Regions from separate parts of the Kitasatospora sp. NPDC023118 genome, predicted to be linked through region 3. Evidence: riboswitches for the same ligand, from Rfam matches in the RefSeq annotation. Region 3 holds a riboswitch; each other region holds the start of a gene.
What was found. A riboswitch is a leader RNA that binds a small molecule or an ion and turns the genes downstream of it on or off. The one in region 3 is predicted to bind cobalamin.
Positions count from the first base shown of each region.

Region 1: it holds a riboswitch for cobalamin, as region 3 does, so the genes downstream of both, metE (5-methyltetrahydropteroyltriglutamate--homocysteine S-methyltransferase) here and ACZ3UD_RS07870 (ribonucleoside-diphosphate reductase subunit alpha) in region 3, are expected to answer to the same signal.
Region 2: it holds a riboswitch for cobalamin, as region 3 does, so the genes downstream of both, ACZ3UD_RS31135 (ABC transporter substrate-binding protein) here and ACZ3UD_RS07870 (ribonucleoside-diphosphate reductase subunit alpha) in region 3, are expected to answer to the same signal.
Region 4: it holds a riboswitch for cobalamin, as region 3 does, so the genes downstream of both, nicT (Nickel transporter NicT) here and ACZ3UD_RS07870 (ribonucleoside-diphosphate reductase subunit alpha) in region 3, are expected to answer to the same signal.

Region 1 is NZ_JBVHHW010000014.1:122,099-129,511, reverse strand. Features, by position in the region: gene ACZ3UD_RS20060 (hypothetical protein) at 1-875, shown strand, start outside; gene ACZ3UD_RS20055 (CbiQ family ECF transporter T component) at 886-2,109, shown strand; gene ACZ3UD_RS20050 (ABC transporter ATP-binding protein) at 2,106-3,749, shown strand; gene ACZ3UD_RS20045 (ECF transporter S component) at 3,746-4,594, shown strand; gene ACZ3UD_RS20040 (hypothetical protein) at 4,614-4,931, shown strand; cobalamin riboswitch at 4,998-5,223, shown strand; gene metE (5-methyltetrahydropteroyltriglutamate--homocysteine S-methyltransferase) at 5,377-7,413, shown strand, end outside.
Region 2 is NZ_JBVHHW010000032.1:4,847-12,251, reverse strand. Features, by position in the region: gene ACZ3UD_RS31145 (non-reducing end alpha-L-arabinofuranosidase family hydrolase) at 1-2,319, shown strand, start outside; gene ACZ3UD_RS31140 (hypothetical protein) at 2,526-2,981, shown strand; cobalamin riboswitch at 3,404-3,608, shown strand; gene ACZ3UD_RS31135 (ABC transporter substrate-binding protein) at 3,806-4,675, shown strand; gene ACZ3UD_RS31130 (FecCD family ABC transporter permease) at 4,672-5,751, shown strand; gene ACZ3UD_RS31125 (ABC transporter ATP-binding protein) at 5,748-6,566, shown strand; gene ACZ3UD_RS31120 ((2Fe-2S) ferredoxin domain-containing protein) at 6,563-7,306, shown strand.
Region 3 is NZ_JBVHHW010000004.1:355,394-362,806, forward strand. Features, by position in the region: gene ACZ3UD_RS07860 (glycoside hydrolase family 26 protein) at 1-275, opposite strand, end outside; gene ACZ3UD_RS07865 (hypothetical protein) at 413-1,561, opposite strand; cobalamin riboswitch at 1,780-1,905, shown strand; gene ACZ3UD_RS07870 (ribonucleoside-diphosphate reductase subunit alpha) at 2,097-4,502, shown strand; gene ACZ3UD_RS07875 (ribonucleotide-diphosphate reductase subunit beta) at 4,526-5,521, shown strand; gene ACZ3UD_RS07880 (protein-L-isoaspartate O-methyltransferase family protein) at 5,532-6,692, opposite strand; gene ACZ3UD_RS07885 (DUF397 domain-containing protein) at 6,974-7,120, opposite strand.
Region 4 is NZ_JBVHHW010000013.1:28,795-36,207, forward strand. Features, by position in the region: gene ACZ3UD_RS18385 (AAA family ATPase) at 1-1,143, shown strand, start outside; gene ACZ3UD_RS18390 (hypothetical protein) at 1,140-2,813, opposite strand; gene ACZ3UD_RS18395 (ArsR/SmtB family transcription factor) at 2,884-3,267, opposite strand; cobalamin riboswitch at 3,349-3,541, shown strand; gene nicT (Nickel transporter NicT) at 3,574-4,683, shown strand; gene ACZ3UD_RS18405 (EamA family transporter) at 4,692-5,543, opposite strand; gene ACZ3UD_RS18410 (helix-turn-helix domain-containing protein) at 5,695-6,267, shown strand; gene ACZ3UD_RS18415 (type B 50S ribosomal protein L31) at 6,330-6,638, opposite strand; gene rpmG (50S ribosomal protein L33) at 6,635-6,799, opposite strand; gene ACZ3UD_RS18425 (M24 family metallopeptidase) at 7,024-7,413, shown strand, end outside.

The DNA of each region.
Region 1 (7,413 bases), on a different contig from region 3:
GGATCGGCTACAGCGGCTTCCAGGGCGGCAAGCAGTACCCGACGCCGGACCAGGAGAAGTGCGTCCTGACACCCCCGGCCACAGCCTACTGGTCGTACTGGCACGCCGATCCGGGCCAGAACACGTGGTCTTACAGCCAGCTCGGCGCGATGCTGTACCAGCCGAAGCCCGGCAGCGTGGACCTGTGGATCTTCGGCGGTACGAACATCGAGGGCACCGCGGGGCGCCCGGCCTTCTCGCCGGACAGCGTCCGGGCGCACAACTCCAGCCCCGGTGGGCAGCCGGCCGACCCCGGCGGCCAGGGCACCACGGGCGGCTCCGGCGGTGCCTCGGGAGGCTCTGGCGGCTCCAGCGGCGGTTCGACGGGTGCCACCGGTACGGCCGGCGGCAGCGGCTCGAACGGCAGCACCGGCAGTACGGGCGGGGCGGGCACGACCGGCGGTACCGGCACGAGCGGTGGCGCCGGGACCGGCCGGGCCCCGGCCCCCGCCAAACCCCCGGCGGGCGGAGCCCGTCCGCCCGCGCCCGGCACACCGCCGGGGGCCGGCACCGCCGGCACCCCCGAGGACGGCATCACCCCGCCGGGCGCGCCCGAGCCCACACCGGTGCCCGCCACACCGGTGCCGGTCGACCCGCCCACCACGCCGCCGACGGATACCCCGACCGATCAGCCGACCCCACAGACGGCGGAGGCCGCGGCCGCGCCGACGGCCACCCCCGCCGTACCGGGAGGAGTGGTGAACGCCGACCCGGTGGCGGACGCACCGCACGACTCCGGCTCGATGATCCCCGCCGTACTCGGAACCATCCTCGTCGTGGTGCTCGGTGTGGCCACCCTGGTCGCCGCGCGCCGCCGCCGGCGACGGGCGGAGTGATCCGGTGACCATGCTCGACAAGCGCGGCACGGCCTCCCCGCAGCGCGTCCCCGGCCTGGGCGCGGGGGGCCGGCGCAGTCCGCGGAACCTGCACCCGCTGGCCTGGTGGACTTGGGCGCTGGCCCTGGCGACGGCGGCCAGCCGCACCACCAACCCGCTGCTGCTCCTGCTCGTCCTCGCCGTGCTCGGCTACGTGGTCACCGCCCGCCGCAGCGAAGCCCCGTGGGCGCGCGGGTTCACCTACTACCTGTGGGTCGCCCTCACCGTGGTGGCGATCCGGGTGCTGTTCCGCTGCGTCTTCGCCACCGGCATCACCCCGCACGACCACCTGCTCTTCTCCCTGCCGCACATCCCCACCCCGGCCTGGTACGCAGGCATTCAGATAGGCGGCCCGGTCTCGCTGGAGGCCACGCTCTCCGCGGCCTTTGACGGGCTGCGGCTGGCGTGCCTGATCTGCTGCATCGGCGCGGCGAACACCCTTGCCAACCCCAAGCGTGCCTTGCGCGTGCTGCCCGGCGCGCTGTACGAGCTCGGCGTCGCCGTCACGGTGTCGCTGAGCGTCGCGCCGCAGCTGGTGCAGAGCGTCCAACGCGTCGCCCGGGCACGGCGGTTGCGCGCCGGGCAGCGCAAGGGCATACGCGCGTTGCGCGGCATCGTCGTGCCGGTCCTGGAGGACGCGCTGGAACGCTCGCTCAGCCTGGCCGCCGCGATGGACTCGCGCGGCTACGGGCGCTCCGGCACCGCCTCCCGGCGTTCTCGCCGGCTCACCGGCGCGCTCATGCTGCTCGGCATGTGCGGCCTGTGCGCCGGGGTGTACGGGTTGCTGGACGGAACGGCCCCCGCCGCGCTCGGCCTGCCCGCCTTCCTCGCGGGTGCCGTTCTCTGCGTGGCGGGCCTCGTCCTCGGCGGGCGGCGGGTGCGGCGCACCACGTACCGGCCGGACCGCTGGCGGGCGGCCGAATGGGCGGTCGCCGGCTGCGGGGTGACCGCCGCCGTCCTACTGTTCGCCACCGTCGGCTACGACGCCACCGACCTCAACCCCTCCCTGTACCCGTTGACCTGGCCGGCGCTGCCGCTCGTCCCGGTGCTCGCCCTGCTGCTGGCGGGCGCCGCCGGGATCGTCTCCCCGCCGCCCGGCCGTACGCCCGAACGGGCCACCGACACCGCCACCGACGCCCGCCGGACCAGCATCAGCGTCAGCACCGACCGCACGACCTCCGAGGTGAGCACGTGATCCGATTCGACCGGGTCAGCGTGGTGTACGACGGCGAGACCACGCCCGTCCTGCGCGACATCGACCTGCACATCCCGGAGGGCGAGCTCTGCCTTGTGGTCGGCCGCACCGGCGTCGGCAAGTCCACCCTGCTCGGCGCCGTCAACGGCCTGGTGCCGCACTTCACCGGCGGCACCCTGCGCGGCCGGGTCACCGTGGACGGCCGCGACACCGCCCACCACCCGCCGCGCGAACTCGCCGACGTGGTCGGCGTGGTGGGCCAGGACCCGCTGGCCGGCTTCACCACCGACACGGCGGAGGAGGAACTGGCCTACGTCATGGAGCAGTTGGCGATCCCGCCGGAGGTCATGCGCAAGCGCGTCGAGGAGACCCTCGACCTGCTCGGCTTGGCCGACCTGCGCCACCGCGCCCTGTACGAGCTCTCCGGCGGCCAGCAGCAGCGCGTCGCCATCGGCTCGGTGCTCACCGCGCACCCCCGCGTCCTGGTCCTGGACGAGCCGACCTCCGCACTCGACCCGACCGCCGCCGAGGAGGTGCTCGCCGCGATCACCCGGCTCGTCCACGACCTCGGCGTCACCGTCCTGCTGGCCGAACACCGCCTGGAACGCGTCGTCCAGTACGCCGACCGGGTCGCCTACCTGCCCGGCGACGGCACCGTCGTGCACGGGCCGCCCGCCGAGGTCTTCCGGACCACCGCGATCGCACCGCCCGTCGTCGACCTCGGCCGCCTGGCCGGATGGGAGCCCCTGCCGCTGTCCGTCCGCGACGCCCGCCGAGCCGCCGCACCGCTGCGGGAACGGCTGGCCGCACGCCCGGCACCGGCGCCGCGTCGCGCACCGGCGGCCGGGGAGACCGTACTGTCCGCCGAGCGGGTCGTGGTGCGCTACGGGCCGGTGGCCGCCGTCCGTGAGGTCGGGCTGGAACTGCGGGCGGGCGAGGTCACCGCGCTGATGGGCCGCAACGGCTCCGGCAAGTCCTCGCTGCTGTGGGCCCTCCAGGGCTCCGGACCCCGCCAGGGCGGCAGCGTGAAGGTCACCGGCGTCGAGGGCGGCCCGGCCAAGGACCCCAAGCGCCTCCCCGCGGCTCAGGCCCGGCAACTGGTCGGGCTCGTCCCGCAGACCCCCACCGACCTCCTGTACCTGGAGACGGTCGCCCAGGAGCTCGCCCAGAGCGACCTGGAGGCCCGCCACGCCGCCGGGCCGACCGCACGGCAGATCCTCGACCGCCTCGCCCCCGGGATCCCCGACGACACCCACCCCCGGGACCTCTCCGAGGGGCAGAAGCTGGCGCTCGTCCTGGCGATCCAACTGGCCGCCGCACCAAGGGTCGTGCTGCTGGACGAACCCACCCGGGGGCTCGACTACCACGCAAAGGAAGCACTCACCGGCATCGTGGACGCCCTCGCCGCCGAAGGCCGTACGGTCGTCGTCTCCACCCACGACGTCGAGTTCGTCGCCTCCGCCGCCGACCGCGTGGTCGTGATGGCCGAGGGCGAGATCGTCGCCGACGGCCCCACCGCCGAGGTCATCGTCGCCTCGCCCACCTTCGCCCCGCAGACCGCCAAAATCCTCGCCCCATTGGACTACCTGACAACCCGGCAGGTGGCCGAGGTCCTCGCGGTGGCGGAGGCCGCCCGGTGACCGCCGTCCGCATCCCCGGCCGGGCCCGCGTCGTCGTCGCCCTGGCCGCCTTCATCGGCCTGGTCGCCTTCACCTGGCCGTTCGTCGTCGCCCCAGGGACGTTCGGCTCTTCCTACGCCCCGCCCCTGATCTTCGGCGCGCTGCTCGTCCTGGTCCTCGCCGTCGTCATCGCCGAGATCTCGGCCGGCGGCATCGACGCCAAGGCCCTCGCCATGCTCGGTGTCCTCTCGGCCGTCAACGCCGGACTCCGACCCCTCGGCGCCGGCACCGCCGGGGTGGAGACCGTCTTCTTCATCCTCGTCCTCGCCGGCCGCGTCTTCGGCCCAGGCTTCGGCTTCACCCTCGGGTGCACCTCGCTCTTCGCCTCCGCTCTGCTCACCGGCGGAGTCGGCCCCTGGATGCCCTACCAGATGTTCGGCTGCGCCTTCGTCGGCATGCTCGCCGGGCTGCTCCCGCCGGCCCGGCGCCGCTGGGAGGTGCCGATGCTGGCCGCCTACGGGGCATTCTCCGGCTACCTGTTCGGCTTCCTGCTCAACCTCTCCTTCTGGCCGTTCTCGACCGACCCGAACAGCTCGATCGCCTACCTCCCCGGCCTGCCCTTCACCGAGCAGTGGCACCGCTACCTGCTCTTCGACCTCGCCACCTCGCTCGGCTGGGACACCGGCCGCGCCGTCACCACCTTCACCGCCGTGCTCGTCGTCGGGCCAGCTGTGCTGACCGTCTTCCGCCGCGCGGCCCGGCGCGCCAACTTCGAGCCCTCGGTCCGTTTCGAGGCTGCGGACGGCTCCGACGCCCCACCCGCTCAGGAACACGCCGCATGGCCGGCCGGAGCGGCGCCCTCCTGATTCCGAAAGGTCCACCACCGTGCCCAAGGCCGACAAACCCAGGACGATGACGATGGACGGCGCGGAGATCGTCGTCCTGACACCGCAACAGCACGCGGGCCTGGAGTCCGCCCGCCGCCAGCTGGGCGGACAACAGGCCCAGGTTTCCCGGATGAAGCTGGACCTCCACCGGAGCCGAGAGTTGCTGAGCGAAGCCGAACGTGTGCTGTCGAGCATCCCCGCCGACCAGGTCGAGCGGGTGGAGAAACAGCTTGGCCCCGGGCGAGGCCTGCCCGAACTGCTCGCTGACATCCGCGAGGCGCTACCGCGTGCCACGGAGCCCTCCGCCCGGTCCTGACGTCGACGCCGTCTCAGTATCCGGACAACTTGAGTGATTCGCTGTTCAGCTCCCACCGTCCTGCCCCTAAGCTGGCCGTGCAGCTGGTTCGCCCTGTCCGCCAGGCAGGCGCGTCGTAAGAGGGAACCCGGTGGGAATCCGGGACTGCCCCGCAGCGGTGAGCGGGAACGACCGCCGTCATACGCACTGGACCCGGGTCGGGTCTGGGAAGCGACGGCCAGTAGGTGTCCGCCCTGGAACCAGGGTGGGTGTGCCCGCGAGTCCGAAGACCTGCCACTGCCCGTGCGCGACCGTTCGCGCGCGGCAATCCGGTGACCTCGAGGGCGGGTCGGCGACCACACCAGGCGGAGCCGCATATGCGTGCGGGCGGCCGCCCGGTTCGTCACCCCTTCGCGCCTTCGTCCCGTCCCGAGGATCAGGAATCAGGCTCGCGAAGGAGAGTCCCTTGACGACGAAGTCCGCAGCCACAACAACCGTGGCCACCGTGTACGGCTACCCCCGCCAGGGCCAGGGCCGGGAGCTCAAGAAGGCGATCGAGGGCTACTGGAAGGGCGCGGTCACCGCCGAGGCGCTGCTGGCCACCGCGGCCGACCTGCGCCGGGAGAACTGGGCGCAGCTCGCCGAGGCCGGGGTCCGGGAGGTGCCGACCGGCGACTTCTCCTTCTACGACCACGTGCTGGACGCCTCGGTGGCCGTCGGCGCGATCCCCGCCCGCCACCGGGCCGCGGTCGAGGCCGACCCGCTGGACGGCTACTTCGCCATGGCTCGCGGCACCCAGGAGTTGGCGCCGCTGGAGATGACCAAGTGGTTCGACACCAACTACCACTACCTGGTGCCGGAGTTGGGCCCCGACACGGCCTTCGCGGCGAACCCCGCCAAGGCGGTCGGCGAGCTCGCGGAGGCCCTCGCGCTCGGCCACACCGCCCGGCCGGTGCTGGTCGGACCGGTCACCTACCTGCTGCTCGCCAAGCCCGCGCCCGGCGTCGCCGAGGACTTCCAGCCGCTCACCCTGCTGGACCGGCTGCTGCCGGTCTACGCGGAGCTGCTCGCGGCCCTGAAGGCGGCCGGCGCCGAGTGGGTCCAGCTGGATGAGCCCGCCCTGGTCCAGGACCGCACCCCGGCCGAGCTGAACGCCGCCGCCCGCGCCTACCGCGACCTGGGCGCCCTCACCGACCGGCCGCAGCTGCTGGTCGCGAGCTACTTCGACCGGCTCGGCGCCGCCCTGCCGGTGCTCGCCAAGGCCCCGGTGGAGGGCCTGGCGCTGGACTTCACCGGACCGGCCGCGGCCAACCTCTCCGACCTCGCCGCCGTCGGCGGCCTGACCGGCAAGCGCCTGGTGGCCGGCGTGATCGACGGCCGCAACATCTGGATCAACGACCTGGAGAAGTCACTGTCGACCCTGGCGACCCTGCTCGGCCTCGCCGACCGGGTCGACGTCGCGCCGTCCTGCTCCCTGCTGCACGTGCCGGTCGACGCCGCCGCCGAGCGCGACATCGACCCGCAGATCGCCCGCTGGCTGGCCTTCGCCCGGCAGAAGGCCACCGAGGCGGCACTACTCGCCCGCGGCCTGCGCGAGGGCACCGGTGCGATCACCGCCGAACTCGCCGCCAACCGGGCCGACCTGGCCTCCCGGGCCGGCTCCCCGATCACCCGCGACCCGGCCGTGCGGGCCCGCGCCGCCGCCGTCACCGCGGACGACGCCCGCCGCGCCCAGCCCTACCCCGTACGGGCCGAGGCCCAGCGCGCCCGGCTCGGCCTGCCGCTGCTGCCGACCACCACCATCGGCTCCTTCCCGCAGACCACCGAACTGCGGGTGGCCCGCGCCGACCTGACGGCCGGCCGGATCGACGCGGCCGGCTACCGGGAGCGGATGGAGGCCGAGGTCCGCGAGGTCGTCGCCTACCAGGAGAAGGCCGGGCTGGACGTCCTGGTGCACGGTGAGCCCGAGCGCAACGACATGGTCCAGTACTTCGCCGAGCAGCTCACCGGCTACCTGGCCACCCGGCACGGCTGGGTCCAGTCCTACGGCACCCGCTACGTCCGCCCGCCGGTCCTCGCCGGGGACATCTCCCGCCCGCACCCGATGACCGTGGACTGGTTCCGCTACGCGCAGGGGCTGACCGGTCGGCCGGTCAAGGGCATGCTCACCGGCCCGGTCACCATGCTGGCCTGGTCGTTCGTCCGCGACGACCAGCCGCTCGCCGACACCGCCCGGCAGGTCGCCCTCGCCCTGCGCGACGAGGTCACCGACCTGGAGGCGGCCGGCGCGGCCGTCGTCCAGGTCGACGAGCCGGCGCTGCGCGAGACCCTGCCGCTGCGCGCCGCCGACCGCCCGGCCTACCTGGACTGGGCCACCGAGGCCTTCCGCCTGGCCACCTCCGGCGTCCGCGCCGACACCCAGATCCACACCCACATGTGCTACGCCGAGTTCGGCGCGATCATGAAGGCCATCGACGAGCTCGACGCGGACGTCATCTCGCTG
Region 2 (7,405 bases), on a different contig from region 3:
GCCCCCACGCCGACCTCGGTCGGCGACGCAGCGGCCGGCAGTGGCCGCTACTTCGGCACGGCAGTGTCCTCGGGCAGGCTCGGTGACTCCACGTACTCCACCATTCTCGACCGGGACTTCAAGATGGTCACCCCGGAGAACGAGATGAAGTGGGACACCACCGAGCCCTCCCGCGGGTCGTTCAACTTCGCGCCCGCCGACTCGATCGTCAACCACGCCACCGCACACGGCCAGCGCATGCGCGGCCACACCCTGGTCTGGCACTCCCAACTGCCCGACTGGGTCAAGGCCACCACCGACCCCAACACCCTGCGCAGCGTGATGAACAACCACATCACCCAGGAGATGACCCACTACAAGGGCAAGATCTACGCCTGGGACGTGGTCAACGAGGCGTTCGCCGACGGCGGCAGCGGCCAGCACCGCGACTCCGTGTTCCAGAACGTGCTGGGCAACGGCTTCATCGAGGAGGCCTTCCGCACCGCCCGCACCGCCGATCCCTCGGCCAAGCTCTGCTACAACGACTACAACATCGAGAACTGGTCCGACGCCAAGACCCAGGGCGTCTACACCATGGTCAAGGACTTCAAGTCCCGCGGCGTACCGATCGACTGCGTCGGCTTCCAGAACCACTTCGGCGCCAGCGGCCCGCCGGCCAGCTTCCGGACCACCCTGTCCAACTTCGCCGCACTCGGCGTGGACGTCCAGATCACCGAGCTCGACATCGCCCAGGCGTCCGCCACCGCGTACACCAACGCCGTCCAGGACTGCCTCAACGTCGCTCGCTGCACGGGCATCACGGTCTGGGGCATCCGCGACAGGGACTCCTGGCGCACCGGCGAGAACCCGCTGCTGTTCGACGACAACGGCAACAGGAAGCCCGCCTACAACGCGGTGCTCACCACCCTGGACGGCGCCGGCGGCGGGACGCCGGGCGGCGGCATCACCTCGGGCACCGTCTACACGCTCTCCGCGACGGGAGCCTCCGGTCGCGTCCTCGACGAGTACGCGGGACAGAACGGCAACGGCACCCCGCTCCAGGTGTGGGACGCCAGTGGCGCCACCAACCAGCAGTGGCGGGCCACCAGGAACGGCGACGGCTCCTACACCCTGACCAACATCGCCAGCGGCCGGGTACTGGACGAACCGGGCAACCAGACCGGCAACGGCACCAGGGTGCAGGTCTGGGACTCCAACGGCGGCGCCAACCAGCACTGGAAGGCCGCCCGGAACAGCGACGGCTCGTACACGCTGACCAACATCGCCAGCGGCCGAGCCCTGGAGACCCCCGGCAACCAGACCGCCAACGGCACCGCCGTCCAGATCTGGGACTCCTGGGGCGCCGCCAACCAGCACTGGAACCTCAGGTCGTCCGGGTCCGGGTCGTCCGCCCCGACGCCGACCTCAACGGGCGGCTCGTGTGCGCTGCCGTCGACCTACCGCTGGTCCTCGACCGGTGCGCTGGCGCAGCCCGCGAATGGGTGGGGTGCGCTGAAGGACTTCACCGACGTCGTCTACAACGGCAAGCACCTGGTCTACGCGTCGAACGTCACGGGCTCGTCGTACGGTTCGATGGCGTTCGCTCCCTTCACCAACTGGTCGGACATGGCCTCGGCCGGCCAGACCGGCATGAACCAGAACGCGGTGGCGCCCACCCTGTTCTACTTCGCACCCAAGAAGATCTGGGTGCTGGCGTACCAGTGGGGTCAGTGGCCGTTCATCTACCGCACCTCCAGCGACCCGACCAACCCCAACGGCTGGTCCGCGCCGCAGCCGCTGTTCACCGGCGGCATCCCCGGCGCCGCCCCGATCGACCAGACCCTGATCGCCGACGACCAGAACATGTACCTGTTCTTCGCCGGTGACAACGGCAACATCTACCGGGCGAGCATGCCGATCGGGAACTTCCCCGGCAACTTCGGCTCGTCCTACACGACGGTCATGAGCGACTCGACGAAGAACCTGTTCGAGGCGCCCCAGGTCTACAAGGTCCAGGGCCAGAACCAGTACCTCATGATCGTCGAAGCCCGCGGCGCGAACGAGCAGCGCTACTTCCGCTCGTTCACCGCCACCAGCCTGAGCGGTTCCTGGACCCCGCAGGCCGCCAGCGAGAGCAACCCGTTCGCGGGCAAGGCCAACAGCGGCGCCACCTGGACCAACGACATCAGCCACGGCGACCTGATCCGCAACAACCCCGACCAGACCATGACCATCGACCCCTGCAACCTGCAGTTCCTCTACCAGGGCAAGTCCCCCACCGCGACCGGCCCCTACGACCAACTGCCATGGCGGCCGGGCGTCCTCACCCTGCAGCACTGACCCACCTGATCCACAGTGACCGAGATCGAGTGCGGCTCTCCGGCAAGGAGGTAAGCCGTTAACGGCACTGGCGAATCTAACTGCTGACCGACACTCGCTGCCGCGAGGAACCCCAGCCGCGCGTCGGCTGGGGTTCCTCTCTCTCGCGCACATGGACCAGGTGGCGAACGCGCACATCACCGGACTGCTGTTCGGCCCCGGGCGGCTTGCACTCAACTCCGCCCGCCGACAGCCGAGTCCAGAACGGGCCGCTGTGGTCGAACGGCTCGGTTGACCCGCACAGCACCATCTACTGGGCCCAGAGCGACCTCACCCTCAAGACCACCCAGCCGCTCACCTCGCTCACCGTGGAGCTGCGCATCGCACAGACCGGCGGCGTGCAGAACACCGGCAACTGGCGAACACTGCCGAGCGAAGACTTCACCGTCACCGTCCAGGAGTCCGGCGCTGCACTGGTCTACCGCTGGGTGCTCAAGCCGGGCCGTACCGTGCCGGCCGGGCAGCATGAATTCGCCGCCCAGTACAACCACGCCACCGGCGCGCGCAATACCACGAACGACAGCTACCGCATCGACGCGCAGACCCCGGCCGGTTCCGCCTCAGTCTGGGGCGGGTTCACCCCTGCGCCCTCGACCCGCCCTTCACCGACTTCATCGAAGTGATCACCGGCATGCGCAAGGGCGAAGCCTCGGCCTGCACTGGGACGACGTCCACCTCGACGAGGACGTACTGTTCGTCCGCTACACCCTCTCCTGCGTCGACAACCGCCACACGCACGATCCTCGAGCTGTGGGTGCCGGCGGAGGAGTTGGACGAGTTCAACCGGCACATCGTCGGCCGCATCGAGGTGGTGCACGAGTTCCGGCCGCAGCCCCACGTGGAGGCGAGCCTGTGATGGTCTTCCGCTGTGTGCACTGCAACCAGCCCCTGACCGAGTCATTGACGCTGCTCGCGCCGTTCCCGAGGCGGCCCGAGCCGGAGCAGCGGGAGGCTGTTGGGTTCGTGGTGTCCGCAGTTGGCTGCCGACGTCTCGTATGGCCGGTGGAGGTCCTTGAGCCGGCCAGCACCTGCCTGACCATGCCTGATACCTTGCCATCGCCGTGGTGTTCGGGAAACCGGTCTGATTCCGGTGCGGCCCTCGCCACTGTTGCCGCGGAGTTCCGCGGCCCTCGCTGACCGGCTTGCCCAGCGGTCAGGGCCACTGGGCGGGCTGGAAGAGCCGCCCGGGAAGGTCGGCCGCGGCGCGTCGATGCGGAAGCCAGGAGACCGGCCACGGCGCGACATGTTCCACGAGGGTTTTGGAGAACACGTGCCCAACGGTCAGCCACGCCCGTTCCGTTCCATATGTTCCGTTCGTCCCACAGGTCCGATACGTGTCGGCCGGGCAATCACGGCCTTCCTGTTCATCGGCGCGCTCGGAGGTTGCGCGGGCGCCCCCGCGCCCGTCGCGTCCGGCGGGGCGACCGAAGGCGCCGCGCAGGTCAGCGTGGACAACTGCGGGACCACCGTCACGGTCGGCGCGCCGCCCGGCCGGCTGGTGACGCTCAACCAGGGCGCCACCGAGGTGGCCCTGGCCCTCGGCCTGCAGTCCCGCATGGCCGGTACCGCCTACCTCGACGACTCCGTCCCGGAGAAGTGGAAGGCGGCCTACGACTCCGTCCCGGTGCTCTCCAAGGAGTATCCGACGAAGGAGAAGCTCCTCGCGGCCCGTCCCGACTTCCTGTACGCCTCCTACGCCAGCGCGTTCACCGACAAGGTCGCGGGCACCCGGGAGGAACTGCGCGGCCAGGGCATCCCGTCGTATGTGTCCCCGTTCGGCTGCTCGGACAAGAGCAAGGTGGCGCCGACGACCTGGCAGGCGGCGTGGGGCGAACTGAACGACGTCGCCAAGGTCTTCGGTGTCCCGGAGCGGGCCACCGCGATCCAGCAGCAGCAGGAGCAGCAGCTGGCCCGGTTGACGGCGACGGCTGCGGGCAAGGGCCTGAAGGTCCTGTGGTTCGACTCGGACACCAAGACGCCGTTCGTCGGCGCCGGCCACGGCGGGCCCCAGCTCGTGCTCGACGCCGTCGGCGCCCGCAACGTCTTCGCGGACCTGCCCGGTGGCTGGCAGAACGTGAGCTGGGAGAAGGTCGTCGCGGCGGACCCGGACGCCATCGTGCTCGCGGACGCGAGCTGGGACACGGCCCAGTCCAAGATCGACTACCTCACGAACGACCCGGTGCTGAGCAAGCTCACCGCCGTGCAGCGCAAGGCCTTCGTGGTGGTGCCGTTCTCGGAGTCGACCCCCGGCGTGCTGCTCGCCGACGGCGCCGCCAAGGTGTCCGCGGGACTCGGCCGACTGCACCCGGATTCATGACCACCGCACCCCACCCCGTCGCGCGGCGCTCCGGTCCGGGCCGCGCGACGGCGGCCCTGACCGTCGGTGTGGCCCTGCTGCTGACCGCCGTGCTCCTCGGCCTGGCCGTGGGCTCGCAACACGAGTCAGTCCGGACCGTGATCGACGTCGTCCTGCGCCGGCTCGGGCTGGGCGACCCGAACGTGACGCTGCTGGACGACCAGATCGTCTGGCAGCTGCGGCTGCCCCGGGTGCTGGGAGCGGCCGCCACCGGCGCCGGCCTCGCGGTCTGCGGTGCGGTGCTGCAGACGCTGACCGGGAACGATCTGGCCGATCCCTTCCTCCTCGGGATCTCGGAGGGAGCCGCGGCCGGCGCGGTCACCGTGATCGTCCTCGGCGTCGGCGTGTCCGGCGCCGTGGGCACCGGCGCGGTGGCGACGGCGGCCTTCGCCGGTGCCCTGCTCGCCGCCGTCGTCGTCCTGGCACTGGCCGGCGCGCGCAGCCGGTCACTTCCGACCGCCCGGACCGTGCTCGCCGGCATCGCGGTCGGGCAGATGTGCGGGGCCTACACCTCGTTCGTCGTGATGGTTCTCGGGGACCGCAACGCGGCGCGCGGTGTCATGGAGTGGACGCTGGGCTCGGTCGCCGGCGTGCGGTGGCCCACTGCCGTCTTCCTGATCGCGGTCGCGCTGGTCGGTGTCACGGTCCTGGCCTCCTCGGCCCGCGACCTGGACGCCTTCGCCTTCGGCGAGACCGCCGCCCGCTCCCTCGGCGTCCACGTCGACCGCACCCGCTGGGCCCTCGTCGCCACCGCCGCGCTGGTGACCGCGTGCCTGGTCGCCAACACCGGCGTCATCGGGTTCCTCGGCCTGGTCGTACCCCACGTGGTCCGTCTCGTCTGCGGCCCGCGGCACGCCCTCCTGCTGCCCGTGTCGGCGCTGGTGGGCGCGTCCCTCCTGGTGGGCAGCGACATCGTGGCGCGCTCGCTCCTGCCCGACCGGGAGATCCCCGTCGGCGTCATCACGGCCGGGCTCGGAGCACCCTTCTTCGCCTGGCTGCTGTGGCGCCAGGGGCGGACCGACGGGAGGGGCCAGTGACGGTGACGCCACCCTTCGAACTGCGCGCCGAGGGAATCGGCGTGCGAATCGGCGCAGCCACCCTGCTGGACGAGGTCTCGCTCGCGTTCGGCCCCGGCCGGATCACGGGCCTGCTCGGGCCCAACGGCGCCGGGAAGACCACCTTGCTGCGCGCGGTCGCCGGACTGACCCGGCCGAGCGCGGGGCGGGTCCTGCTGGACGGAGCGGACCTCCACGCGCTCACGGCCCGCCGACGAGCACGACGGGTGGCCTTCATGGAGCAGCAGGCGGACACCCGGCTGTCGCTGCCGGTCCGTCAGGTCATCGAGCTCGGACGCACGCCGCACCGCGGCCGCTGGCCCGTGCCGACGGACTCCGCCGCCGACGCCCACGAGCGGTCCGTGTTCGCCGAGGCCGTCGCCGCGGCCGACGTCGGCCACCTGCTCGACCGGTCCTGGCCGACGCTGTCGGGGGGCGAGCGGCAGCGGGTCCAGCTCGCGCGGGCGCTGGTGCAGGAGCCCGGCGTGCTCCTGCTCGACGAGCCCACCAACCACCTCGACCTACGCCACCAACTCGGCTTCCTCGAAACCGTACGCGGGCTGGGCATCACCACGGTGGCCGCGCTGCACGACCTCGAACTCGCCGCCGCCTACTGCGACGAGGTCGCCGTCCTGCTCGACGGCCGACTGGTTGCCCACGGGCCCGTCTCCGAGGTGCTCACCTCGGAGACGATCGCGCACGTCTACGGCGTCGACGTCACCGTGGAACGACACCCCCTCCACAACAGGCCGCACATCCGGTGGAACGGACTGCTCCGCGAAAGGACAACCCCATGACCTCCCCCGTCCCGGATGCCCCCGCCCACCGCACTGCCGTGCTCCTGGTCGGCATGTCGATCGGGGAAGTCGTCCGCCGTGACGAACTCCTCCGGACGGCGGCGCCGCACCGGGCCTCGATCGCGTTCCTGCAGCAGGGAGACCCCTCCCTGTCGGCCGAGCTGACCAGGCTGGCCGACGCGGGCAACGAGACCGTGGTCGTGATCGGCGTCCGCCTCGCGGCCTCCGGCCCGGCCCACTCCTGGCTGCGGCGGATCGCCGCGCACTGGTGGCGCGAGCGCGCGGGCCACCGCCCCGAACTCCTCGTCGCGACCCGCCTCGCCGACTCGCCGGACGCGGTCGCCACGGTGGCCGCGGTGACGAAGGCCATCACCGGCACGGAGCCCGGCCTCACGTCCGCGGCCTGGGAAGAGGTCCCCGGCCACCGGCACCAGGTCCTGGTGTGCCGTGGCCCGCGTTGCGCGGCCCTGGGCGCGGAGGAGGGACTACGCGCCCTGGTAGGAGAACTGACCGAGCAGGGCCTCGGCGACGACGACGTGCTCGTCACCCAGACGGGGTGCCAGTTCCCCTGCAACCAGGCCCCCGTCGTCAGCGTGCAGCCGGACGACGTCTGGTACGGCGGGATCGACCCGGTTACCGCCGGCCGCATCGTCACCGAGCACCTCGCCGACGGACGACCGGTCGAGTCCCACCGACTCCCCCGCCGCAAGAAGGAGCAGACCGACCACCACGACGGCTGATCGCATCCACCGTGCCCCTGCCGAGAACCTCATCCGGCCTGGTGGGAGGCAGGGTGTACGAGTGCCGGCCTCGCCGGTCGGGTAGGCGCTCTGGCAGGC
Region 3 (7,413 bases):
CTCTGCCCGGTGCGGGCCTGGCTCTCCAGGTCGGCGAGGAACTGCTGGACGGCGCGGGCGTTCGGCGAGGCCTGCGGGTCCCGGGCGAGCAGGTCCCGGCCCACGTCCGGCGGCAGGGTGCGTCCGGGGGCGCCGACCGACACCGGTACCCGCGCGGGCTGTTCGCCGTCGGCCCGGTCGTCCCGGCCCAGCAGCGCGAAGGTGCCCGCGACGACCACGATCCCGGCCGCGGCCAGGACGGCCGGCTTGCCGCGCAGGGCACTGGGCAGGGCCACGACCGCTCCTCCGGTTGCTTGCCGGTACCGACCCCCACGGACGCAACCGGAACACACGTACGAATGACTCCCGAGAGCCTGCCACACTCCCCCGGTCCCGGCGAACGGATCCGCCGGCACCAGGGTGTCACGACAGGTCAGCCGGCCGGGGTGGCCGCCGGTGTGCCCTGCGAACCGGGCGTGGCGGAGCCCGCCGCCTTGGCCCGCCGGAGCAGCTGGCCCTTCACGTGCTCGGCGAAGCCGGAGGCCGCCGCGGTCGCGGTGGCATCGGGGGCGTTTCCGCCCTTCGCCGAACCCTCGACGGTGAAGTAGGCGTACCGGCCCAGGCTGCCGTGCGTGCTGGTGCAGCCGGGGTTGGCGCAGAACGCCGGGGCGCCGGCCGCGGGAAGGCCCTTGAGCTGGCCGGCGTAGTTCTTCATCGCGGTCTCGGCCTGGATCTTGTGGTCGAAGACCGCGACACCGACGGTCACCGCGCTGTCGCCGGAGACGTACGTCGCCCGGAGCACCTTCTGGCAGCCCTGGTCGCCGAGGATCTTGCCGAGACCGCCGGTGGTGGAGTTGCCGTCCCAGCAGGGCTGGTCCAGCGAGACCACGGTCCGGTTCCAGGTCGCGCCGCTGACCGTCACCTGCATCGCGGAGAACAGCGCCCCCGCGTCCTGCGGCGCCGGGTCGGTGGCGGCTTCCCAGATCGGCTTCGACGGGTCGTCCGTCTGGCCGCCCGGGGTCGCGCTCGCGCTCGACGGCCCGGGGGTCGGCTTGCCCGAGGCGGACACGGTGGTGACCGGACCGCCGCCGGCCTTCTTGGTGTCGTCCTTCTTGCCGAGGAGCATCACGCCGCCCGCGGCCAGGCCACCCACCAGGACGACGGCGGCCACGATGCCGATGACCCTCATCCGGCGCTTGCGCTTGCCGTCAGCCTCGTTGCGGTCCGCCAGCGCCTCCCAGTTCGGCTCGACGCGCTGCGGCGGCACGGGCTGCTGGGGCGGCTGCTGCTGCCACTGCGGCTGAGGGGCCGCCGGCTGCACCGGCTGGGGCTGGGGCTGCGGCTGTACCGGCTGGGGCTGCGCGACCGGCTGGGGCTGCGGCTGCGGTACCGGCGGGACCGGCTGCGAGAGCGGCTGCGCGGACGGCACCACCGGCCCGTACGAGGCCGGCGGCGGGCCGAAACCGCCGCTCGGCGGCGGCACCGGACCCGGCACCGCCGACTGCTGATTCTGTACGCCCCCCGGCCCGGCGGGAGGCGTTCCCTGCGGCCCGTGCCCAGGTACGCCGGTTCCGTCGCTCATGCGCCCAGATCGTAGGGCATCCCCCCGACCGTCGATCCGTCCGGTGACCATTCCGTGCCGAAACCAGGACGCGGGCGTGCGGATCCGACCCGCCCGAGGCGCGGATCCGGGCGCCGGACGGGCACGAACCGCCACCCGCCCCAGTACCGCCGGTCATCGCGCCAACACACCACGCCGCACTACATGTGGTGCCGCATCAGTGAGACACCACTACATGTATGCTCACTCCTGCTGTCGATGCAGGGGAACCCGGCGGGAATCCGGGACTGCCCCGCAGCGGTGTGCGGGCGGCTCCAGCAGCCGTGTCCGCGAGTCCGAGTACCTGCCGACCGCGTGCCCACGGCCCTCCCGCAGAGGCCGCGCCAGCACCAGCAGTACACCTCCGGGCCTCGCGGGCGGGCCGGGGAGACACCGTCGCGCGACGCCGTTTGCGTTCGCGCCGTGCTCCCCTGCCCAGACCGGTCCGGTGCCACCCGATCACCGCCGCCGATCGCCGCCAGGAGAGAGCGCCTTGACCACCGCTGCCTCAGCCACCCTGCCCGCCCAGGGCTCCGGTACCGCCTTCACCGACCCGACGGTCTCCGACCCCGGCGGAGCGCTGCTGCGGCTTCTCACCGACCGCAGCGCCGACCTCACCGAGGTGGACCCCGGCCATGTCGCCGCCGCCGCGCTGCGCGGCCGCCACGCCGGCTCGGACTTCGCCGAGCTGCGCGGGCTGGCCGTGGACGCCGCCGCGTCGATGATCGCCGAGGACCCCCAGTACTCGAAGCTGGCGGCCCGTCTGCTCGCACTGGAGATCGTCGACGAGGCGAACAGCCAGGGCGCGGTCTCCTTCTCCGCCTCGATCGCCGTCGGCCACACCGAGGGCCTGATCGGCGACACCACCGCGGCCTTCGTCGCCAAGCACGCCGCCGCCCTGGACGCGCTGATCGACACCGCCGGCGACGACCGCTTCGAGTACTTCGGTCTGCGCACCGTGCAGTCCCGCTACCTGCTGCGCCACCCGATCACCCGCAAGGTGATCGAGACCCCGCAGCACTTCCTGCTCCGCGTCGCCTGCGGCCTGGCGGTCGGCGACTCCGAGCAGTCGGTGCGCGAGGTGGCCGAGCTGTACGGCCTGATGAGCCGCCTGGAGTACCTGACCTCCTCGCCGACGCTCTTCAACTCCGGCACCCGGCACCCGCAGATGTCGAGCTGCTACCTGCTCGACTCCCCGTTGGACAACCTGGACTCGATCTACAACCGCTACGCGCAGATCGCCCGGCTGTCCAAGCACGCCGGCGGCATCGGCCTGTCCTACTCGCGCATCCGCTCGCGCGGCAGCCTGATCCGCGGCACCAACGGCAAGTCCAACGGCATCGTCCCGTTCCTGCGCACCCTCGACTCCTCGGTCGCCGCGGTCAACCAGGGCGGCCGGCGCAAGGGCGCGGCCTGCGTCTACCTGGAGACCTGGCACGCCGACATCGAGGAGTTCCTGGAGCTGCGCGACAACACCGGTGAGGAGGCGCGCCGCACCCACAACCTCAACCTGGCGCACTGGATCCCGGACGAGTTCATGCGCCGGGTCAACGCCAACGCCGACTGGTCGCTGTTCTCCCCCGCCGACGTGCCCGAGCTGGTCGACCTGTGGGGGGCTGACTTCGACGAGGCCTACCGCAAGGCCGAGCAGGCCGGCAAGGCCGTCCGCACCATCCCGGCGCAGACCCTGTACGCCCGCATGATGCGCACCCTGGCGCAGACCGGCAACGGCTGGATGACCTTCAAGGACGCCTCCAACCGCGCCGCCAACCAGACCGCGCTGCCGGGCCGCACGGTGCACTCCTCCAACCTGTGCACCGAGATCCTGGAGGTCACGGACGACTCCGAGACCGCCGTCTGCAACCTCGGCTCGGTCAACCTCGGCGCCCACGTCGCTGCCGGGGCTTCCGCCGACGACCTGCTCGGCGCCATGGACTGGGAGCGGCTGGACGCCACCGTCCGTACGGCCGTGACGTTCCTCGACCGCGTGGTGGACATCAACTTCTACCCGACGGTTGAGGCCGGGACCTCCAACTCCCGCTGGCGGCCGGTGGGCCTCGGCGTGATGGGCCTGCAGGACGTCTTCTTCAAGCTGCGGATCGACTTCGACTCGGCCGAGGCCGCGCGGCTGTCCACGCTCATCGCCGAGCGCATCATGCTCACCGCCTACGAGCGCTCCGCCGACCTGGCCGAGCAGCTGGGCCGCCACGAGGCCTACGGCGAGACCCGCGCCGCCCGCGGCGAGCTGCACATCGACCACTTCCCGACGGCCGCCCCGCAGTGGGCCGACCGCTGGACGGCGCTGCGCGCCCGCATCGCCGTCACCGGCCTGCGCAACTCGCTCCTGCTCGCGATCGCCCCGACCGCGACCATCGCGTCCATCGCCGGCGTGTACGAGTGCATCGAGCCGCAGGTGTCCAACCTGTTCAAGCGCGAGACCCTGAGCGGGGAGTTCCTCCAGGTCAACCCGTACCTGGTGCGCGAGCTCAAGGAGCTCGGCGTCTGGGACCAGCAGACCCGCGACGCCCTGCGCGACGCCAACGGCTCGGTGCAGGAGTTCAACTGGCTGCCGGAGGAGGTCCGTTCGCTCTACCGGACGGCCTGGGAGCTGCCGCAGCGCGCGCTGATCGACCTGGCCGCGGCCCGCATGCCGTACCTGGACCAGAGTCAGTCGCTCAATCTGTTCATGGCGGCGCCGACCATCGGCAAGCTCAGCTCGATGTACGCCTACGCGTGGAAGGTCGGTCTCAAGACCACCTACTACCTGCGCTCGCGCCCGGCCACCCGCATCGCCCAGGCCGCCTCCGGTGCCGCCCGCGCCGCCGCGCCCGTGCCGGTGAACACCCCGACCCTCACCCCGGAGCAGGAAGCCGCCATCGCCTGCTCCCTGGAGAACCCCGAGTCCTGCGAGGCCTGCCAGTGAGCACCCCGAACGAAGACCGCAAGATGCTGCTCGACCCCGGCTTCGAGCTGACCCTGCGCCCGATGCGCTACCCGTCGTTCTACGACCGGTACCGCGACGCGATCAAGAACACCTGGACCGTGGAGGAGGTGGACCTGCACTCGGACGTCGCCGACCTGGCGAAGCTGAGCGAGGGCGAGCGCCACCTGATCGGCCGCCTGGTCGCGTTCTTCGCGACGGGCGACTCGATCGTCGCGAACAACGTGGTGCTGAGCCTCTACAAGCACATCAACTCCCCGGAGGCGCGGCTGTACCTGTCGCGTCAGCTGTTCGAGGAGGCCGTCCATGTGCAGTTCTACCTGACGCTGCTGGACACCTACCTGCCCGACCCGGAGGACCGCGCGGCTGCCTTTGCTGCCGTGGAGAACATCCCCTCCATCGCGCAGAAGGCCAAGTTCTGCTTCAAGTACATGAACGCGGTCGACCACATCGAGTCGCTGCAGACGAAGGAGGACCGCCGCGCGTTCCTCCTGAACCTGATCTGCTTCGCGGCTTGTGTGGAGGGCCTGTTCTTCTACGGCGCCTTCGCCTACGTGTACTGGTTCCGGAGCCGGGGTCTGCTGCACGGCCTTGCGACCGGTACCAACTGGGTGTTCCGCGACGAGTCCATGCACATGGACTTCGCGATGTCGGTCGTGGACACCGTTCGCGAGGAGGAGCCCGACCTCTTCGACGACGAGATGGCCAAGCAGGTCACGGAGATGCTGGAGGAGGCCGTCGAGGCCGAGCTCCAGTTCGCCCAGGACCTGTGCGGTGACGGTCTCGCCGGCATGAACACCGACTCCATGCGCCAGTACCTGGAGGCTGTTGCCGACCAGCGCCTGGCCCGCCTCGGCATGCCGATCCGCTACGGGTCGACCAACCCGTTCGGCTTCATGGAGCTCCAGAACGTCCAGGAGCTGACCAACTTCTTCGAGCGCCGGGTCTCGGCGTACCAGGTCGCCGTCGAGGGCTCGGTGTCCTTCGACGACGACTTCTAGGAAGCAGGGTTCAGCGGGGGAGCGCCGCTCGGCGCTCCCCCGCTTCTCCGATGGGCCAGCTCGGCCCGTCCTCATCGCGCAGCCACGCCCACTGCTGCTCCGGCGTGACGGTGATCCCGTAGTCGTACGGCGTCGGGCGGCCGTGAGCCTCCCACTGCGACCAGGCAGTCAGCAGTTCGTCGCCGATGCGCTGCGGGCCGCCTTGGTGCAGCACGGTGCTGCCGTCGCCACGCGCGGACAGCGCCGCCCACGACGCGTTGCCGTCGTGGATCCAGGCGTTGACGCCGTCCTCGTCCCGGCTGGTGATCAGGATGGCGTCCGGAACGGCGACGCGCACCGCGAAACGCAGGTCCCAGTCGTCGGCGAGCGGGGCGAGGTCGCATTCGATGAGCCGCTCGGTGTCAGGGCCGCCGGTGCCACGCACTTTCGTGTAGCCGGTCGGCACCCAGACTGGGCCAGACCGGTCAGCCATGAACTGTCCAAGCCCCTGCACCCAACCGCTCGCGCTGTAGCCGTCGGGGGCCACTGTGAGCGCCACGTGGCCAAGCCGTCCCCAGGGGTAGACGATCCGACCGCCCGGTCTGGCGGCCTTGATCCACGCGTACGGAACGGTCTCGACCGCGTAGGTCGCATGGATCCGGTCGAACGGGCCGCCGGGCGGCACACTGCTGGTGCCGTTGCCCACGAGCGTTTCGGCATCAACCCCGGTGGCGCCGAGCCGTCGGCGGGCGGACACCACGAGGTCTTCATCGATCTCCGTGGAGACGACCAAGCCGGGCCCGGCGCGCCACGCGGCAAGCGCACAGCTCCACCCCTGGCCAGTGCCGATGTCCCACACCGTGTGGCCGGGCTCCAGCCTCAGGCTGTCCAGCATGTCGGCGACCACAGCGGGCGCCGAGAGGCTCGATGACGGAAGCCCGGCGGTGACCTGGGTGACCGCCGCCGCATCCGGGCCGGCGTACACCTCGTCCGCCCACCCGGCCGGATCGGTCGCCCGGTCGAGCGGCACGTAGCGGTGGCCGTCCCAACGCCAGAGCCGATCCGGCGCGAACGCGTCGCGAGGCAGCACGGCCATGGCTTCCCGCAACCACGGCGAATCGGCCGGCCAGGCCGCGCGCTGCTCCATCACCGCGTCCAGCCGCGTGCGGCGGTCAGCCAGGTCGCCGCTCACTTCTTGTGCTTTCCATCGCTCGGCGGCGGGGGCGGGACCTGCCCGTCGGCATTGCCCGGCGGTGGGGTCCCCTGGCCCGGGTCCGGCGGCGGCTTCTCGTGCTCACCCATACTGCGCTCCCTTCGGGTGCAGAACACGTCCGGTTGCCCATCGTTGCCTGGCACCGATGGGCAACGGTAGAAGCGCAGAGACTCACCCGGGGCGTGCAATTCCGAGGTGCGCGCTGGTTCAGATGACGACGCCCCGCACGGCCACAGCCCGTGCGGGGCACCTCTGTTGTTTCAATCGGTCGGAAACTCGCCGGACTTGACCCCCGCGACGAGCGAAGCCCAAGCATCAGCCGGGAAGAGCAGAGTCGGCCCGCCAGGGTCCTTCGAGTCACGGACCGGCACAAGGCCGACCGCACGCTCCCCATCCGCGAGGCCCACCGCGACTTCATCCGCATCTGCATCGGCCCCGCCGGCGGCCAGGGCGTCGCCCGCTGTCTCGACCGGGGCGGCAGCTGGAGCACCACCCTCTACGTCGGCGACATGACCGACTAGACCGCCCACCCCATCACCATCACCACCCACCACCCCTGAACTCCCCTGTCCCCGCGCGACGCCGTCGCCCCCGCCCTGGACGCACCCCCTCGGTAGCGGCCAACTCCCCCGCCCGGCCCGCCGTTCACCCCGGGCGGGCGGTGACGGCACCGCGCGCCGCCCGTCCGAATGAACTCCCG
Region 4 (7,413 bases), on a different contig from region 3:
TCGCCGCAGGGCCGGGCGCTCTACCGGCTGATCGGTGTGCACCCCGGCCCCTTCGTGTCGGCCGAACTCGCGCGCGCGACGGGCGTCGAGCAGGCCGCCAAGGCGCTGGCGGAGCTGCGGGCCGTGCACCTGGTGGACGAGGTGCTGGACGCCGACGACTCCGAGGAGCGCTTCCGCGCCCATGACGTGGTGCGGCTGCACGCCTACGGCCGTACCCGCGAACTCCCGGGCCGGGCCGAGCTGCTGGCCAGGGTGGTGGCGTACTACCGGGGCCGGTCCTCGCTGGCCGACCGGGCGATGGGGTCGAGGCTGCGGCTGCAGGAGGCCGGCGGCGAGGGGCTGCCCGGCTTCGCCTCCGGGGCGGCGGCGCTGGAGTGGCTGCACGCCGAGCGGGCCAACCTGCGCGCGGTGGTGGAGGCGGCGGCCGAGCAGCGCTGGCACGGCGAGGTGTGGCGGCTCTGCGAGTCGCTGTGGCCGCTCTACCACGGCCGCAAGCTCTACCAGGACTGGATCGCCACCCACCGGCTCGGCGTCGAGTCGGCCCAGTGGGACAACCAGCCGGACGCCGTGGTCCGGATGCGCAACCAGCTCGCCCGCGCCCACTACGAGCGCAAGGAGTACGGGCCGGCCGCCGAGCAGTTGGCGCTCGCCGAGGCGCAGCTGCCGCTGGTGGCCGAGCGCCGGGTGGTGGGGGTGCTGCTCGAGACGGACGGCCTGCTCTGCCTGGCCGACGGCCGCCCGGGCGAGGCGGTGGACCGGTTCACCCGAGCCCTGGCGGAGAACCGGGGCGACGCTCACGGCGAGATCGTGCAGAGCTACAACCTGGCGCAGGCGCTGATCGCGGACGGACGCCCGGAGCAGGCGCTGACCGTGCTGGCCGGGGCCGCCGCGCGGGCCGAGGCCACCGCGGACCACGACATGCTGATGAAGCTGCCGCTGGTCCGTGCCCGGGCCCACCGCGCGCTCGGGCAGCTCGACCTCGCCGTCGCGGCCGCGGGCGACTGCGCCCGCCGGGCCGGGGAGCGCAAGCAGTACCCCAAGGAGGCCCAGGCCCACACCCTGCTGGTCGCCCTGGCCGAGGAGCTGCACGACCCGGAGCTGGCGGAGCGTAGCCGCGCCCGGCTGCGGGAGCTGCGGGCCTAAGGACCGGTCCGGAAGGACACCCGGGTGCGGTGCTCGCCGGTGCGGACGGTGAGGCCGTGTTCGGGGAGGCCGGCCGGGTCGCCGCCGTCGGCGAGCCAGGAGGCCACGGCGGAGCCGAGCAGCAGCGGGTCGAGGACGGGCTCGGCGCGGCCGAAGTCCCGTTCGGCGAGGGCCTCCAGCAGCTGGCCGGTGTGCAGCCTGAGCAGGTGGCGGGCCGGGCCGAGGGCGGCCACCGCGACGGCGAGGCCGGGGAGTTCGGCGGCGGTGTCGGCGAGCCAGTGGGCGGCGGGGTGTTCGGCGTGCGGCTCGGTGCGGGCGAGGACCTCGGCGGTGTAGCGCAGGGCGTCGCCCGGGTGGTCGTCGGTGAGCGCGTGGAAGCCGCGCGGGGCGGGGTCGTTCGGGTCGAAGGGGTAGCGCCGCAGGCTGACCTCCGTCCCCTCGCTCTTGCCCTCGACGTCGTACGCGGTGGGCCGGTCGGTGCCGCCGGGGCGCGGGACGGGCTTGGGGTAGGGCGGAAGGACGGGTTCGCCCTCGGGTTCGTCCAGGCGCTCCAGGAAGGAGTAGAGCAGCGGGCGCAGCAGCCGGGCGGATTCGCCGCGGTGGGCGAGCGAGCGGTCCGTGATGTCGCTGAGGTCGGCCGGGTCCCGGGCCAGGGCCTGTTCGAGCTGGGCGGCGAGGTCGCCGTCCGGGTCGAGGACGGGCGCGGCCTGGCCGAAGGCGTAGCTGGGGGAGTGCGGGTCGAGTTCGGCGGCGCCGGTGGCGACCAGCAGGGTGCGGCGGCCCAGGGCGGCGCCGTAGACGGAGACCGAGCCGTGGTCGCCGATCAGGCAGTCGGCGGCGACCAGCGCGGCCTGCCAGCCCTGGTGCGGCGGGATCAGCCGCAGACCCATCCGGCGGGCGTCGTCGAGCAGGGCCTCGGGGTCGTGCCGGCTCCAGATGTTGGGGTGCAGCACGACGGCCACCGTGTACTCGTCGGCGGGCAGCCGGCGGACCAGGCGGCGGGGCAGGTCGGGGCGGCGGCCGAGTAACGAGTGCCCGCTCCAGGTGGAGTTGACGACGACGAGCCGGCGGCCGTCGACGGCGCCGAGTGCGGCGCGGTAGGCGTCCCGGGAGCGTTCGCTGCCGAGGATCCGGTCGAAGCACGGGTCGCCGACCACCCGGGCGACGTCCAGGGCCTCGGGGCAGGAGACCCGCAGCCGATCCAGCTGCTCGGGGTGGGAGAGGCCGAGGACGTCCACGAACACCCGCCCCCGGTGGGTGAGTTCGTTGCGGGACAGGCCCGCGGCGCTGACCGTGTCGCCGGTGGACTCGGTGACCAGGCGGTTGTAGCCGGCGCCGTGCGGGAGAACGACCAGGTGGGCGTCCAGCCGGTGCATGGAGGCGTGGACGGCGCAGGCGACGGCCAGGTCGAAGCGGCGGCGGACGGCGTCCTCCCACTCCAGCACGGTGTAGCCGGGCAGGCCGCGCAGGTAGTCGGTGAGGCCGCGGTCGGCGAAGGCGGAGCCGGGGTTGACGGTGAAGTACCGTTCGATGCCGTCCTGGTTCAGCAGGGTGAGGACGTCCAGGACCCGGGTCGCCGAGGTGAGGGTGCGGGCGACCGCCAGCACGCGGGCCTTGACCGGGCGGGTGTTCCAGCGGTCGGCGGGCCAGACGTGGGGGTGGGACGGCACCTCATGATCGTACTCATCCGGGCCGCTCCCGGGGTGCCCCTTGCGAGAGACGGCCGGGCCCGAGTGTCGGTCAGCCCGCCGCTGCGGTGGGTTCGTGGTGCTCTCCGGCGGCGCACTCGTCGAGGAGGGGGCGCATGCTGTTGTCCGCGAGCCGGTAGCGCACCACGCGTCCGTCCTTGTCCCCGGTGACCACGCCCGCCGTGCGCAGCAGTCGCAGGGCTTGGGAGACGGCGGGGTCGCGCATGCCGGTGGCAACCGCCAGGTCGGTGACGGCGAGCGGGCCGGCTCGGTGCAGGGCGAGCAGCAGGGCGAGCCGTCCGGGGTCGGCGAGCAGGGAGAACCGCTCGGCCCAGGACCGGACGTGCGCGGTGTCGCCGATCGCGGCGATGGCCTCGCAGACCCGGTGGCCGTCGATGGTGCGGTGGCCCGCGCGGTCGGCCGGTACGAGATGCATGCGGACATTCTTGCAGGCAGTGGCCTGTGATCCTGGACACCTGCACAGGTGCGCAACCTTGCGAGGGTGGTGCCGGAGCCCTACGGTGTTCCCCGCCGTGGTGCTCGGGAAGACCGGTGACGGAACCTCAGGGGTCCCAGTCCGGAGCGGCCCTCGCCACTGTGATCGGGGGAGAGTTGTCCGTACCCACGTGCCACTGGGCGCCTCGTGCGCTTGGGAAGGCGGGTCCGGAAGCCCCGTAAGCCAGGAGACCGGCCACGGCATCTCACGAAGTCATTCCACGAGGTGCTGGAGCGTGATCCGAAGATGACCCTGCCCGAAACCGCCGCGCCCGTCGAGGCGGCCCCCTCCGTCCTGCCCACCTTCAGATGGAAGCGCGAGGACACCCTCCGCACGGCCGGGTTGATGGGGGTGATCCTGGCCATGCACGTGGTGGCCTTCGGGACGCTCGTCTTCCTGGTCGCGCCGCACAACTACGCCGTCGGCACCCAGGTCTTCGGGGTGGGCCTGGGCATCACCGCGTACACCCTCGGCATGCGGCACGCCTTCGACGCCGACCACATCGCGGTGATCGACAACACCACCCGCAAGCTGATGGCGGACGGCAAGCGGCCGGTCTCGGTCGGCTTCTGGTTCGCCCTCGGGCACTCCTCGATGGTGGTCATCATGGCCGCCCTGGTGGCGGGCGGCGCGCAGCTGGCGAACACGCTGATGGACGACGACTCGGCCACCCACAAGTGGCTCGGGCTGGTCGGCACCACGGCCTCCGGCGCCTTCCTCTACCTGATCGGCGCGCTCAACCTGGCGGCGCTGCTCGGCATCCTCAAGGTGTTCCGCTCGATGCGGGCCGGGAAGTACGACGAGGCTCAGCTGGAGGAGCACCTCAACTCGCGCGGCCTTATGGCCCGGGTGCTGAACCGGGCGACCCGCTCGATCACCCGGCCCGGGCAGATGTTCCCGGTGGGCATGGTGCTGGGCCTGGGCTTCGACACCGCGACCGAGGTCACCCTGATGGTGATGGCCGGCTCGGGTGCGGCGGCCGGGCTGCCCTGGTACGCGATCGTCTGCCTGCCGCTGCTGTTCGCGGCGGGGATGAGCCTGTTCGACACCCTGGACGGGACCTTCATGAACTTCGCGTACCAGTGGGCGTTCTCCAACCCGGTGCGCAAGGTGTACTACAACCTGACCATCACCGGGCTGTCGATCGCGGTGGCCTTCATCATCGGCACCATCGAGCTGGTCGGGGTGCTGCACGAGAAGCTCGACCTGACCGACCCGGTCACCGGGTTCATCGCGGACATCTCGCTGGACAACGTCGGGTACGCGATCGCCGGGCTGTTCGTGGTGGTGTGGGCGATCGCGATCGCCTACTGGAAGCTGGCCGGGGTCGAGAAGCGCTGGACGCCCGCGGAGTAGCCCGTCGGTCACGCTGCCGCGAGCAGCAGCGTGCCCGCGACGGCGAGCCCGGCGCCGACCACCTGGACCGGGCGCAGCCGCTCCTTGAGCACTCCGCGCGCCAGCAGCGCGGTGACGACGGGGTAGAGCGAGGCGAGCACGGCGGCCACCGCCGCCGAGCCGCTGTGCGAGGCCATCGCGTACGTGGCGTTGCCGGCGACGTCGGCCAGCCCGACGGCGGTGAGCAGGGGCAGCCGGGCGCGCAGCTCGGGCAGCAGCCCGGAGGTGTCGGTACCGCGCAGGCCGATCAGCAGCGCGGTGCCGCCGACGGCGACGTTGACGAGCCGCTGGACGCACAGCATGAGCAGCAGCCCTCCTCCGGCCGAGGCCTGGGCGAGCAGGGCCATGTTGGTGCCGAAGCCGAACGCGGCGGCCAGGGTGAGCAGCAGGGCCGTACGGGCGGCGGTCGGCCCGCCGCGCTCGGGGCCGCCGGCCAGCACCACGCCCGCCACGGCCACCGCGATCCCGGCCACCTGGCCGAGACCGGGTCGCTCGCCGAGCGCCAGCCCGACGCCGACCGGCACCACGACGCCGACGGTGGCCAGCGGGGACACCACGCCCATCGGGCCGAGCGCGAGCGCCCGGTAGAAGGCGAGCATCGCGAACGGGCCGATCACCCCGGCGGCGACGGCGTACCAGAGGGCGGGGGAGGCGTCCGCCCAGCCGCCGGTGGCCAGGACCGCGAGGAGGAGGACGACGGTGGCCGCGGCCTGGGAGATGACCACGACGGCGAGTGCGGGCAGTCTGCGGGTGAGGACGCCGCCGCCGAAGTCGCCCAGGCCGGTGAGCAGACTGGCGCAGAGGGCGAGCAGGACGGTCACTGGAGGTGCCAGGAGATCGAGGACAGCACAATGCACTCCGAAGTACAGTCGGATGGACTCGTTGCCGAGAAGGCAGCGTAGTTCACCAAGTTGGACTTCGCCGAACAATATTCTGCACTTTCCGTACTGTGGACACCGGAGGACTGCCCGCGTGCCGGACCCCGACCTCGTCTCCCAGGCCCTCGCCCGGAACCTCAAGCGGCTGCGCGCCGAGCGCGGCCACACCCTGGACGCCCTCGCCGCCCGATCCGGGGTGAGCCGCGGCATGATCGTCCAGATCGAGCAGGGCCGCACCAACCCGAGCGTGGCCACCGTGGTCCGGCTCGGCGACGCGCTCGGCGTCTCCATCGCCACGCTGCTCGACTACGAGGAGGGCCCGGACGTCCGGATCATCCCCGGCGACCAGGCCGTGCCGCTCTGGACCGGTGTGAGCGGCGGGACCGGCACCCTGCTGCACGGGATCGAGGCGCCCGGGCCGCTGGAGCTGTGGGAGTGGCGGATGGAGCCGGGCGAGGAGTACTCCTCCGATCCGCATCCGGCCGGGACGGTGGAGATCGTCCGGGTCGACGAGGGCGAGCTGACCCTGGTGCACGACGGTACGGACCACCCGGTACCGGCCGGCAGCACGGTCTCCTTCGACGCCTCGTACGCGCACGTCTACCGCAATGCGGGGGAGCGGGCGCTGCGGCTGACCATGGTGGTGTCGGTCCCGCCGCCGCGCTGAGGCCGCTTCCGTACGCCGAAACGGCGCCTCCCCCGGGCGGGGAGGCGCCGTTTCGTTCGTCGTCAGTGCCGGTCGCCGTACCGGCGGCGGAACTGCTCGACCCGGCCGGCGGTGTCGAGCGCCCGGGACTGGCCGGTGTAGAAGGGGTGGCTCGCCGAGGAGCTCTCGACGCCGATCACCGGATAGGTGCTGCCGTCCTCCCACTCGACGGTGCGGTCACCGGTGACCGTCGTGGGGGTCCCCCGGCCGAAGGCCGGGGTGAGGAAGGCGAGGCCGCCGACCTTGTCACGGAAGGCGACCGGGCGGTAGCCGGGGTGGATTCCGGACTTCCTGGCTGGGCTCCGCCGGGTGGTTGCGGTGCGTTCGTTCAGCGCTCTTCGCGGAAGTCGACGTGCCGGCCCACGACCGGGTCGTACTTGCGCAGGACCATCCGGTCCGGGTCGTTCCGGCGGTTCTTGCGGGTCACGTACGTGTAGCCGGTGCCGGCGGTGGAGCGGAGCTTGATCACGGGGCGTAGTTCGCTGCGGGCCATGGGGGTCCTCCTGGGCCTCGGGTGTCGGGTTCGGGGGCTGGGTCGAAACCGTACACCGAAATGGAAGTCGTTTTCATCTTGCCTCAACGTGAACTCCGTCCCGCCCATTCCCGCAGGCGTGCGCGGGGGCCCGATGGCCGAGAACGAGCAGCGGCGTGCGACCGTCGCCCTCCCCCGGGGGTGCTCGGCGGGCGGTTCGGGCCGGGGGTTCGTAGGCTCGACGCATGGCCGATGCGTACACGGGGCGGCGGGAGCGGGTGAGGGAGCACTGCAGTGCGGCCGGGGCCGATGCGGCGCTGGTCACCCGGGCGGCGAACGTGCGGTATCTGACGGGCTGCGCGCCCTGCGGGGCGACCTTGCTGCTGACCAGGGAGCGGGCGTTGCTGGCGGTGCCGGACGACCTGCCGCCGGACGACTCGGGGGAGCACCTGATCGCCGCCGACGTCACCCAGATGCCGGTGTCGGCCGGGGCGGACACCGCGCTGGCCGCCACGGCCGCGGCCGCGCGGCTGGGGGTGCGGGACCTGGCGGTGGAGGAACACGACCTGACCGTCACCCGGCACCGGGCGGTGGGGAGCCTGGCGGAGGGTGCCCGGCTGGCGGACCTCGGCCAG